Regions from separate parts of the Pseudocitrobacter sp. CD920760 genome, predicted to be linked through region 3. Evidence: predicted binding sites of a transcription regulator. Region 3 holds the regulator's gene; each other region holds the start of a gene.
The links. The regulator PhoB, encoded in region 3, activates phosphate uptake and scavenging genes when phosphate is short. The targets are predictions, from matches to a motif close to CTGTCATAAAACTGNCNNAT.
Positions count from the first base shown of each region.

Region 1: a site for PhoB is predicted at 1,669-1,688, ahead of pstS (phosphate ABC transporter substrate-binding protein PstS). Genes of this name have one in related genera too.
Region 2: a site for PhoB is predicted at 2,764-2,783, ahead of uvrB (excinuclease ABC subunit UvrB). Genes of this name have one in related genera too.

Region 1 covers NZ_CM173490.1:5,242,622-5,246,902, reverse strand. Annotated here, with positions in the region: gene pstC (phosphate ABC transporter permease PstC) at 1-414, opposite strand, end outside; gene pstS (phosphate ABC transporter substrate-binding protein PstS) at 542-1,582, opposite strand; gene AC1MKH_RS24755 (fimbrial protein) at 1,792-2,874, opposite strand; gene AC1MKH_RS24750 (fimbria/pilus outer membrane usher protein) at 2,888-4,281, opposite strand, start outside.
Region 2 covers NZ_CM173490.1:1,630,572-1,634,852, reverse strand. Annotated here, with positions in the region: gene pmrB (two-component system sensor histidine kinase PmrB) at 1-374, shown strand, start outside; gene uvrB (excinuclease ABC subunit UvrB) at 512-2,533, opposite strand; gene AC1MKH_RS07440 (ABC transporter ATP-binding protein) at 3,283-4,005, shown strand; gene bioD (dethiobiotin synthase) at 3,971-4,281, opposite strand, start outside.
Region 3 covers NZ_CM173490.1:1,204,293-1,208,573, reverse strand. Annotated here, with positions in the region: gene brnQ (branched-chain amino acid transporter carrier protein BrnQ) at 1-176, opposite strand, end outside; gene phoR (phosphate regulon sensor histidine kinase PhoR) at 597-1,883, opposite strand; gene phoB (phosphate response regulator transcription factor PhoB) at 1,905-2,594, opposite strand; gene sbcD (exonuclease subunit SbcD) at 2,788-3,990, shown strand; gene sbcC (exonuclease subunit SbcC) at 3,987-4,281, shown strand, end outside.

The sequences.
Region 1 (4,281 bases), 1.2 Mb from region 3:
CAGCGGGGCAAAGATAAACAGGCCCCACATGCCGTAAACGATACTCGGGATAGCCGCCAGCAGTTCAATAGCGATACCCAACGGGCGACGCAGCCAGTTGGGAGCCAGTTCCGTCAGGAACAGCGCGATGCCGAAACTCACCGGAACGGCGATCAGCAGCGCGATAATCGAGGTGACGAGGGTGCCGTAGATGGGAACCAGCGCACCGTAAATATCGTTCGGCGCATCCCACTCTTTGGTCCACAGGAATGAGAAGCCGAATTTTTCGATGCTCGGCCAGGAGGAGATGATCAGGGACACAATAATGCCGCCCAACATCAATAGCACAATCAGCGCAGCCAGTTTTACCAGCGCGCTGAAGATCATGTCACCCTTTTTACCCGGTGGGTTAAAAGCAGGCTTGGTTGCAGCCATAAATCACTCTTTCCGTTAAACGCGTTTTACGAAGTTGCCCGATGGCGCAAGCACTTATCGGGCCTACAGTGTGAACCGTAGGGCGGGTAAGCGCAGCGCCACCCGCCATTTTCGTCAATATTTCCCGTTAGTACAGCGCTTTACCGCTGCTGTCTTTCACGCTGGTCTTCCATGCGGCACGAACCTGCTCAACCACGCTGTCCGGCAGTGAAGCGTAATCCAGGTCGTTAGCCTGTTTCGCGCCGTTTTTGTAAGCCCAGTCGAAGAACTTCAGCACTTCTACACCCTGCTCAGGTTTCTTCTGCTCTTTGTGCACCAGGATGAAGGTGGTGGAGGTAATCGGCCACACATCGTCACCTTTCTGGTTTGTCAGGTCCTGAGCGAAAGATTTGCTCCAGTCGACGCCTTTTGCGGCGTTAGAGAAGCTCTCTTCGGTCGGGCTTACCGGCTTACCGTCGGCAGAAACAATTTTGGTATAGGCCAGGTTATTCTGTTTCGCATAAGCGTACTCGACATAACCAATCGCACCCGGCAGACGCTGTACGAACGCCGCGATACCGTCGTTGCCTTTACCGCCCAGGCCAGTCGGCCAGTTCACGGTAGAGCCTGCGCCAACTTTGGATTTCCACTCTTCGTTCACTTTCGCCAGGTAGCTGGTGAAGACGAAGGAGGTACCGGAACCATCCGCACGACGCACGACGGCGATATTCTGCGAAGGCAGTTTCACACCTGGGTTCAGTTTGGTGATGGCTTCATCATCCCACTTCTTGATTTTACCCAGGTAGATGTCACCCAGGGTTTTGCCATCCAGCACCAGTTCGCCGGATTTCAGACCCGGAATGTTTACAGCCAGAACCACACCGCCGATAACGGTCGGGAACTGGAACAGGCCTTCCTGCGCCAGTTTTTCGTCAGACAGCGGGGCATCAGATGCGCCGAAATCCACGGTGTTAGCGGTAATTTGTTTTACGCCGCCAGAAGAACCAATACCCTGGTAGTTAACCTTATTACCGGTCTCTTTCTGATAGGTGTCAGCCCATTTGGCATACACCGGCGCCGGGAATGTTGCACCAGCACCTGTCAGGCTTGCTGCAGCAAACGCAGAGAAAGCACTCATCGATAAGGTCGCGGCGACAACAGTTGCGACGGTGGTACGCATAACTTTCATAATGTCTCCTGGGAGGATTCATAAAGCATTGTTTAATGGCTACGATGAGCAAAATAGGACAAACAGGTGACAGTTATATGTATGGAATATGACAGTTTTATGACAAGGAAATGAAGCGTGTTATCCATTGATATTAAAGAGGATTTTTTCTCAACTTTTAAGGGCATATTTTATAATGTGAACGGCTGCCATAAAACAGCCGCAAAAGCTTAGTTGATAAATTCAATCGTTAACGTTGCTGTAGCATTAAAAACACCGGGTTGCGGCCGAGCGCCCGTCAGACTCGCAGGAGCGGCGGAAAAGGTAACCGAACCATTTTTATGCCCTGAAACCGATGTGCTCTCCATATCCGCAGGCAATTTTCCGTTATTGGTGCTAATCTCAACGTTAGATTTATTGTAAACTTTAATCCCAACATCGGTATTGTCTGTCGCCACCATCGTGTCATCACTACTACGGTTCGTTCCCGTAAACGAGACGTCCAGGCCCTGCGTACTTGCGTCCCCCATCCCGGTACACTCAATATTCACCGTTTTTGTTATTTTTCGGGATGTTATGGCCTGGCCAACGGTAGACGAAAAGGCAGAAGCAGGGATCGTATTAAAATCAAAATTAACCACCTGCCCTGCATTTATCTGACAGGATTGTGGCGCGGTAAGGCTTCCAGAAATACGCACCTTTGCTATCGGCTCACCACGTGTTGTTGTGCTGGATATATTTGCATATAGAAGGGCTATATCCGTCATCGGGATAACGACTGTCCCATTTATTGAACGCTTAATATTAAATGAGACTCGCGCATTAGTACCTGTTGTTAGATTGACACCAACAGCGGTCGTTTTACTGCCTCCGCAAGTATGGTTTGTTGTCGTGGTTTTGTTAGACACATGCTCAAAAGGCACGCCATTATAGCCGGCATTCAGGACTGATATTTTACTTCCTACGTTGACATATTGATTAAGATTGTAAAAAGAGAGGCCACTAATAGTCTGGTCATAAACCATACCGGGAGCAGGATCGGCCGTATAAAATATTTCGTGGTAAGCACCGTTGCTGTGTGCCAAATCGCAGTTACATAAAACACTGTAGCTTTCTGCTGAAGTCGCATTGGCAATATCCATTAAGGTTTTCCCTGGCACATTATTTTGTGAGCTTACTGTTGTCAGGGGAAAATTAAGACTTAATGTGTGCGTACCACCTCTTGTTGCACATGTGCCATCATTTGCCGCATATCCAAGTGGTAGCCATGAAAAAAATAGCGCCAACCCACTTATATAATTCAAAATATTCATATTTTCACGCCTCTTACTGGCAGGTGACAGGCATCTGCACTAATCCATTTACGGGCTGTTTGGTTATCCGATATGAAGCTACACACTGTTTAGCTTGCCCGTCCCCCCAGGATAATTGAACACGCCCTTGTTCGGGTAATCCGGCCAGATACAGTTCACCGTTTTCACCAACAATACCTGTCACCGTAGCTGAGTCTATTTTTACAGTAGCGATTGCGCCAAAGGGGGCCGGTTGCCCATTGGTTTGAATTGCGTTGAATAGCACGCGATATCCTACATGCGTCACAAATGTTGCTTTTACCACTGCACCACGTGTTGGGACTAAATTAACAACCGTATTTTCAAGTTCGATATTTTCTTTAGAAAAATAGTCGTTATCGATAGCGATACGGTTTTCATCGTAAGGGTTAAGTTGTGTCTTAACGGTATAGCCTCGCCAGTCAGTTGCGGCTCCACGCATATTATCTATTTCCAAACCAGCTGCACCGGGCGCGTTCACCAGAGCAATAGTTTCACCCAACTCCTGACTAAAAGTGATCCCTTCACTGTGTGCCAGAATGCCCCCTTTAATACCGTAGTTAAGGCGCTGCGAATTTTGGCTATAGTTATAGCCACCATTCACCGTACCGTATGTTCCGTCATAGGTGAGTGCCATATTTCCGCCAACGGCATCATCGTTGCTGTTATAGGACTGCATCAGATTCCACGAAAGATTATTTCTTTCTAAGGCTGTACCACTAAGCCCAAGCTGGTGTGAGCTGCCAGAATTATCATTTTGTGAAACTGAGTAGGTGGCGTAGCTATTTCCTAACCAGCCTGATAAAGGAATGGATAAGGACAGCATGTAAATCTGCTCGCTGGTGTTATCACTAGCGTGGTTATCGTCAGTTCCCTGACGGGCAGTATTTGAATAACTCCACGACACATTCCAGGAGAGATTGTGCCAGCTACTGCTGTAGCCAAATTGTACTAATCGCTCGACATCATCCGTATGCCAGTATTGTTGGCGGCTGAGTGTCAGGTAGAAGTTGCCAAAATCTTTGCCCAACGATTGTGTTAACGTGCCTTCAATACGACTACGACGGTTCCCGGTTTCCCAAAAATCGTCAGCGTTATTACGCCTGGATGCCCATTCATTAAGCGAGTAATAGCCTTCGGTTGAATATCGGTATCCCACTAACCGTAAGCTGGTATCAGTATCATCAAACCGTTTGGAATAGAGAAAGCGGTAAGATTGCCCGGATTCACTATCTTCATGATCAAAATTCGATCGGGCGTGAGTCACATCAAAGGATATTGCCCCCAACGCTCCCAAATCTTTACCAATCCCTAAGGCGACGGAACCATAATCTTCGGCAGCCTGTACACCGCCATAAAGCGTAACGCCATGAGAAAAGCCGTGAAGGA
Region 2 (4,281 bases), 430 kb from region 3:
TGATGGTGCGTAACCTGGTCGAAAACGCGTACCGTTACAGCCCAACCCATTCATCCATTACGCTTTCGGCTGCTGCATCTCCCACACCGATGTTGATTGTCGAGGATGAAGGTCCTGGCATCGATGAATCTAAAGTGGGCGAACTGAGCCAGGCATTTGTACGAATGGACAGCCGCTATGGCGGAATTGGGCTGGGGTTAAGTATTGTCACGCGAATTGCGCAACTGCACGAAGCGGCGTTTTATTTGCAAAATCGGGAAGAGAGAAGCGGCACGCGGGCATGGATTGCATTCACGCCCGCGAACCTGAAACCGAAGTTAGAAAGTCAAAATCCAGTGGCAGAGAAAACCGACGACAATCAGGCCGGAAAATAACAGAGTCAGAGATTGCTGAACATTTAGATTAGACATGGAACTATCCTCTTGTTGATGAGGAAATTATCCATGTTGGATATTAAGCGAACATTAAGGCTGGCATTTACTCGTGTGATGCCAGCCTCAATTTTTTGCGGTTATGACGCCGCGATAAACAATTCACGTAGTTGATGAAGTTTATCGCGGATCTCGGCGGCTTCTTCAAACTCCAGATTCTGCGCATGCTGCAACATTTGCGCCTCCAGCGACTGAATTTGCTGCTGCAATGCTTTCGGCGTCAGTACCTGATCCGCTTCCACAATTTGCGCGCTGCCACGAGACTTACCGCGACCTTTGCCTTTCGTTTTCGCAAGCCCCTCACCCAGCGCCAGAATATCGACCACTTTCTTGTTCAGACCCTGCGGAACAATGCCGTGCTCTTCGTTGTAGCGCTGCTGCTTCTCGCGACGACGTTCGGTTTCACCAATAGCCTTCGCCATTGATGGCGTGATTTTATCGCCGTACAGAATCGCCTTACCGTTGATGTTACGCGCAGCACGACCGATGGTCTGGATAAGCGAACGCTCGGAACGCAGAAAGCCCTCTTTATCGGCATCCAGAATCGCCACCAGCGACACTTCTGGCATATCGAGACCTTCTCGCAGCAGGTTGATGCCCACCAGCACATCGAACTCGCCAAGACGCAGATCGCGAATGATTTCCATACGTTCGACGGTATCGATGTCCGAGTGCAAATAGCGCACCCGCTCACCGTGCTCTTCAAGATACTCGGTGAGATCTTCCGCCATCCGCTTGGTCAGCGTCGTGACCAGTACGCGCTCGTTAATGGCGGAGCGCAGGCGAATTTCTGACAGCAGATCATCGACCTGGGTCGCGACCGGACGCACTTCAATGACCGGATCAAGCAGACCAGTAGGACGCACCACCTGATCGATAACTTCGTCGCCGGATTTCTCAAGCTCGTAGTTACCCGGCGTCGCAGACACGTAAATCGTTTGCGGCGCGAGGGCTTCAAATTCTTCAAACTTTAGCGGGCGGTTATCAAGGGCCGACGGCAGACGGAAACCGTACTCCACCAGCGTCTCTTTACGCGCCCGGTCGCCGCGATACATGCCGCCAATTTGCGGGATGGTCACGTGGGATTCATCGATGACCAGCAGGCCGTCCGCCGGAAGGTAGTCAAACAACGTTGGCGGTGGCTCGCCCGGCCCACGCCCAGAGAGGTAGCGCGAGTAGTTTTCAATGCCCGAGCAGTAGCCCAGTTCATTCATCATTTCGAGGTCAAACTGCGTGCGCTGACTTAACCGCTGCTCTTCGAGCAGTTTGTTGTTTTCCAGCAGCACCTTACGACGCTCAACCAGTTCGTCTTTGATCTCTTCCATTGCCTGCACGATGCGCTCACGCGGGGTAACGTAGTGCGTTTTTGGATAGACCGTGAAGCGCTGGATAGTAGATTCAACATGGCCGGTCAGCGGGTCAAACAGTGACAGGCGTTCGACCTCTTCATCAAACAGTTCAACGCGAAGCGCAAGGTCGTCTGATTCTGCCGGGAAGATGTCGATGACTTCGCCACGTACACGGAAGGTACCGCGCTGGAATGCCTGATCGTTGCGCGCGTATTGCAGCTCGGCCAGACGGCGCAGAATGGCGCGCTGGTCGATAATCATGCCGACCGTCAAATGCAGCATCATTTTGAGGTAGAGATCCGGGTCGCCCAACCCGTAAATTGCCGACACGGAAGCCACCACGATGACATCGCGGCGCTCAAGCAAGGCTTTGGTCGCCGACAAACGCATCTGTTCAATGTGTTCGTTTACCGAGGCATCTTTCTCGATAAAGGTATCTGAACTGGGAACGTAGGCTTCCGGCTGATAGTAATCGTAGTAGGAGACGAAAAACTCAACGGCGTTTTCGGGGAAAAACTCTTTCATCTCACCATAAAGCTGCGCCGCCAGCGTTTTGTTTGGCGCAAGCACCATCGTTGGGCGCTGGAGATCGGCAATGACGTTGGCCACGGTGAAGGTTTTCCCCGAGCCGGTTACCCCCAATAGCGTTTGATGCGCGAGACCATCTTCCAGCCCTTCTTTCAGGCGCGCGATGGCATCAGGCTGGTCGCCAGAGGGTTGAAAGGCCGAATGTAATTTGAACGGTTTACTCATGAACAAAGCTACCTGGTGGCGGGTTGATCGGGCAGGTGATTAATTCTACTCCCCGGCGCTAAATTTGCCAACAAAAAACACTGGATATAAAAACAGTAGCGCATTATGGTATTACTGTTACGCCGTCCTGAATCCATGCGTAGCGACTGAAATTTGCGCTCTGGCAGGATAAAAAAACGCCCTGAGGAGGTTATCCCCAGAACTTTTTCTGTTTTAACATTTGTCAATATGTGTCATTAAACTTTTATGTCAGTGAGTCGCGCGCCAACCTCTGCCATTGCTTTTATTCATCTTACTGATAATAAAAGGAAAGATTGAAAAGCCGCGTTTCGCATCAATTTACTGGCAAGCCGCGTATTCTCTCGCCTTCCGCAGGTTTTCTAACTCTAATACACAAGGTTATCCACAGGAATAGTGGATAAGTGTCTGGAGCCCCTATCCCCTGTCACTCGGGCGTTTTCGCCGATCGACCCAAAAGCGGCGGGTAAAAATTTTTTATCGTTAATTTTTGATTTTTATCAGCGAAAATCATCATGTGGTTTCTGCGTGACAGCCCTCACATTTTCGTATAATTTTCGCTCAACACTCGCTGTTTTTTGCGCCAGTGCTGTGCATCACGCTTACTCCGCTTCACCTCTATTTCTTAAGTTAATTCTTAAAAATCAGCCGTTATGCTGAGGAAAACCTGTTCTGGCAAGAGAATTGCAATCTTCTTTCGTGACCCTGTCCTTTGGCTTGAGGAGAACACGATGTTGAGTTTGCATGCAGTCAATCATTTCTACGGAAACCAGCACACGCTCTGGAACATCGACCTCGAACTGGCTTCCGGCGAATGCACCTGTTTAATCGGCCTTCCAGGTACGGGGAAGACCACGCTGGTGAACTGTATTACCGGCCATCAACCCATTGAAAGCGGCAGCATGATTTGGCAACAAACCGGTTCGCCCCCCTGCGATTTAATGCCCCTTTCACCCGTGCGGCGCACCACGCTTGGGATCGGTTATGTCCCTCAGGATAAACGTATTTTTTCGCAGCTTAGCGTGGAAGAGAATTTGCTGATTGCCCTCAAGGCGGCGGGTGAAAGCAGCGGAACGGTGAGTCCGGAAATTTACGCGCTCTTCCCCTCTCTGTATGCTGTCAGACAACTTAAGGGCTCCGCACTCACGGAGGACGATCGTTATCAACTGGCTGTAGCCTGTGCAATGGTCACGCGGCCACAGCTGCTGATTTTGGATGAGCCGACACGCGGCGTGGGCCACGCATTTATCCATCGGCTGGGGGATTTGCTCCTGCGCCTGAATCGGGAGATTGGCTTGACGATATTGCTGGCGGAACAGCAGTTACCGTTTATTCAGCGCGTGGCGGACCGTTTCTGCCTGTTGCATCGCGGCAGAAACGTGGCCCAGGGCGGTGTGGCGCAGTTGGATGAACAGATGATTAAAGCGTGGATGACGCCTGAGTCAGGGCTGTGAGGTCAAGATACTGTCCAAGGTCGTGCTCTACCAGCGTCGCGCCCAGCCAGGGAATTTCGCCCAGCATCGGCGCATCAATCATCCGTTGCAGCGTCGCCAGATAGGGCTGGTGACGCTTCCCTGGCTGCTCAACATCGTTGGCTATCCAGCCCGCCAGATGCAGGCCCGCCTGCTTAACGGCCTGCACGGTCAGGAGTGCATGGTTGATGCAGCCCAGTTTCATTCCGACCACCAGAATCACCGGCAACTGCTCGCGTTGCACCCAATCCGCGAACG
Region 3 (4,281 bases):
GTCAACACAGGCAGACCGACTGCGGTAATCAAAAAGCCGAGCGCGGCGATCCAGACGTTCGGACCCGCCTGTAAACCGACCATTGGAGGGAAAATGATGTTGCCAGCGCCGACAAACAACGCAAAGGTCATAAAGCCCAGAGCGATGATATCGCGTGTTTTTAACTGATGGGTCATATGTAACTACTGCCTGTGGATGTGGTGTTGTACAAATAAAAAACTTTGCGCTCGCTCCAACGGAATCTTTCAGAGGAAACAAGCAACAAACTCAGCGGGATATGCTCCCTTCGTAGCGTGAGGAAGAATAGTTTTTTGATTTGCTACGTAAATACAGTCTGATTCCTACTGCATTAGGCGCAATTTAAACGCTTATAACGTTTTAAAGCAATATGGGATCGCAAAACCAGACGATTATACCGATAGTAAAGACAAACCTGGAACGAATAACCAGATATAGGAAAAACACATGGCTGATCGTGCGAACAAAAAAGCGTCAGTTGTTCATTAATTATTCGAGGGCAAATTGACTGCAAAGTAAACAGACCAGCCGGGGCTGGTCTGTGGAAACTCATCGTGACAAGCGCCTGTTCAGACGCTTTATTTGGCAATTAAACGTTCCGGTAGCAGGAAGCTGAAGCATGTTCCTTTCCCTGGCTGGCTTTCAATATCCAGACGGCTATCGTGATGATTCAACGCATGTTTTACAATCGCCAGCCCCAATCCGCTGCCGCCGGTCTGGCGGGAGCGCGCCTTATCCACCCGATAAAAACGCTCGGTTAAACGCGGAAGATGTTCCGCCGCGATGCCAGGCCCGTTGTCCTCCACGCTAAACAGCGCACCGTGTGGCGCATGCTGCCAGCGCACGGTGATTTTCGTGCCGGCAGGCGTATGATTCACCGCGTTGTACACCAGATTCGACACCGCACTGCGCAGTTGCTCTTCATTACCCAGCACTTTCAGCGTGTCATCAATCTCAAAATGAAGTTCATGCTGACGCTGACTGAGGGTCTGCGCTTCCCGCTCGACCACCCGCAGCATCATCGGCACATCCACCTTTTCATTGAGGGCCAGGGTCGGCGCAGCTTCAATTTTCGATAGCGTCAGCAGCTGTTTCACCAGCCCTTCCATACGCTGCGTCTGTTCACGCATGGTATGCAGCGCTTTTTCGCGCGTTGCCCCTTCCAGTACCTGCTCCTGAAGCATTTCCAGATAGCCCTGCAACACCGTCAATGGCGTACGCAGCTCATGACTGACGTTGGCAAAGAAGTTGCGCCGCGCGCCTTCCAACTGGTGCATTTGCGTGACGTCGCGCGCCACCATCAGCAACTGCCGGTCGGTATAGGGCATGATACGGATTTCCAGATGACGCCCATTATTGAGCACCAGATGCAGCGGTTTAAGAAACTCGCGTTGTTTAAGATGCTGCGTAAATTCTGGATAACGCAACAAGTTAAGAATATTTTGCCCGCTGTCGTCCGGCCAGCGCAGGCCAAGCAGCTGCTGCGCCAGGCCGTTACACCAGAAGATTGCGCCCTCTTCGGTGGTCAATACCACCGCATCGGGCAGCGATTCTGCGCCGCTACGAAAGCGTTTAATCAGATTCCCCAGTTCGCGGCGGCGTTTTTTATTACGCAACTGCATCTGGTTCAGACCGTACAGCAGGGGTTCCCAGCTACCGCGCCCCGGCGGCGGCGTCATGCTGCGATCAACCCATAACCACCAGGAAAGACGTAAAAGATTCCAGAAATGCCAAATCAACAACCCGGTCACTGCCGCCAGCAGAAACCAGGGAAGATGGCCGATGAGCAGCCCTAATATCAGGGCCGGGAGACAACACAAGAAAAGCTCAAAGGCGAGTCTTTTCCATGACAGCCGTTCCAGCACGCGTCACACTCCTGTCAACATTCAGAAACGAGCCGAAAAACGGTAGCCCGTGCCGCGAACGGTTTGCACCATACGATCGTGGCCGCTGTGTTCCAGCGCTTTACGCAGGCGGCGAATATGCACATCCACCGTGCGATCTTCCACATAAACGTTAGTGCCCCAGACATGGTTCAACAGTTGCTCACGGCTATAGACACGTTCAGGATGCGTCATAAAGAAGTGCAGCAACTTAAATTCGGTCGGGCCCATATCGAGCGGGTTTTCCCCGGTCATCACGCGATGCGAGGTGGGATCAAGGCTTAGGCCCTGCATCTCAATCACCTCTTCCACCGCCATCGGAGAGATACGGCGCATGACCGCTTTGATGCGCGCCACCAGCTCTTTTGGGGAAAACGGTTTGGTAATGTAATCATCCGCGCCGGTTTCCAGACCGCGTACGCGATCCTCTTCTTCACCGCGCGCCGTCAGCATCATGACCGGAATATCACGGGTCAGCGCTTCACGCTTGAGATGTTTAATAAACTGTAGCCCTGAGCCACCCGGTAGCATCCAGTCGAGCAGAATAAGATCGGGCCAGGGTTCATTGAGCTGATTCACCGCACTGTCATAATCTTCCGCCTCAATCGGCTGGAAACCATTTTGCTCCAGCACGAAACAGACCATTTCGCGGATGGGTGCTTCATCTTCAACGACCAGAATGCGTCTCGCCATTTTATGCCCTGTTTTTTTAGCCATCAGTATACATTCGGCGTCATTATGCGTCAGATTTATGACAGTTTTATGAAAAACATGACCGTAAAATGATGGCGCTTTACGAAATATGACACTCGCGGAATACACCCGTCGATCCTGCTGCCGGGGAATGTATAATCCCGGCTATGCTTTTTTCCCCACAGGGACGACGATGCGAATTCTTCATACTTCAGACTGGCACTTAGGCCAGAATTTTTACAGTAAAAGCCGTGCCGCAGAACACGATGCATTTCTGAACTGGCTGCTGGAGACCGCGCAACGCGAACAGGTAGACGCCATTATTGTGGCAGGCGATATCTTTGATACCGGCTCGCCGCCAAGCTATGCGCGCGAACTCTACAACCGCTTTGTGGTGAATCTGCAACAAACCGGCTGTCATCTGGTGGTGCTTGCTGGCAATCATGACTCAGTCGCCACGCTGAATGAATCGCGCGATATTCTGTCGTTCCTGAATACTACGGTGATTGCCAGCGCCGGGCATGAACCTTTTATTCTGAATCGCCGCGACGGCACACCTGGCGCTGTTTTCTGCCCGGTGCCGTTTCTGCGCCCGCGCGATATCGTCGTCAGCCAGGCCGGGCTTTCCGGTGCGGAAAAACAGCAGCATTTACTGGAAACCATTACTGACTACTATCAGAAACAATACCAGCAGGCCTGTACGCTGCGCGGCGACCGCCCGCTGCCGGTTATCGCCAGCGGCCACCTGACCACCGTCGGTGCCAGCAAAAGTGATGCCGTGCGTGACATCTATATTGGCACACTGGATGCCTTTCCGGCGCAAAACTTCCCGCCCGCCGATTACATCGCCCTCGGACATATTCATCGCGCGCAGAAAATTGGTGGCAGCGAGCATATTCGCTACTGCGGCTCGCCTATCCCGCTCAGCTTCGATGAAACGGGGAAAAGTAAGAGCGTTAACCAGGTGACCTTTGTCGAGGGTAAGCTTCAGGACGTCACGCCACTCGATGTCCCGGCCACGCAACCGCTGGCGGTTATTAAGGGCGACTTTGACAGCATCAGCAGCCAGTTGGCGCAGTATCGCGATGCCCCGTCAGAGCCCCCGGTCTGGCTGGATATCGAAATCACCAGCGATGAGTATCTGCATGATATTCAGCGTAAAATTCAGGTCATCACCGATGATTTACCCGTTGATGTGCTGCTGGTCCGGCGCAGCCGCGAACAGCGTCAGCGCATTCTGGACAACAGCCTGCGTGAAACCCTGAGCGAACTGGAAGTTGAAGAGGTTTTCCAGCGTCGGCTGGCGCTGGAAACGTTGGAAGAACCCCAGCAGGCGCGCCTGAAGGCGTTGTTTGATCTCACCGTTCACTCGCTTGATGAGGAGCCGCAGCCATGAAAATCCTCAGCCTGCGCCTGAAGAACCTTAACTCGCTGAAAGGCGAGTGGAAAATCGATTTCACCGCCGAACCGTTTGCCAGCAACGGCCTGTTTGCCATCACCGGGCCGACAGGCGCGGGGAAAACCACCCTGCTGGACGCCATCTGTCTCGCGCTGTATCACGAAACGCCGCGCCTCAACACGGTATCGCAATCGCAAAACGATCTGATGACCCGCGACACCGCCGAGTGTCTGGCGGAAGTTGAGTTTGAAGTACAGGGCGTGGCCTATCGCGCATTCTGGAGCCAGA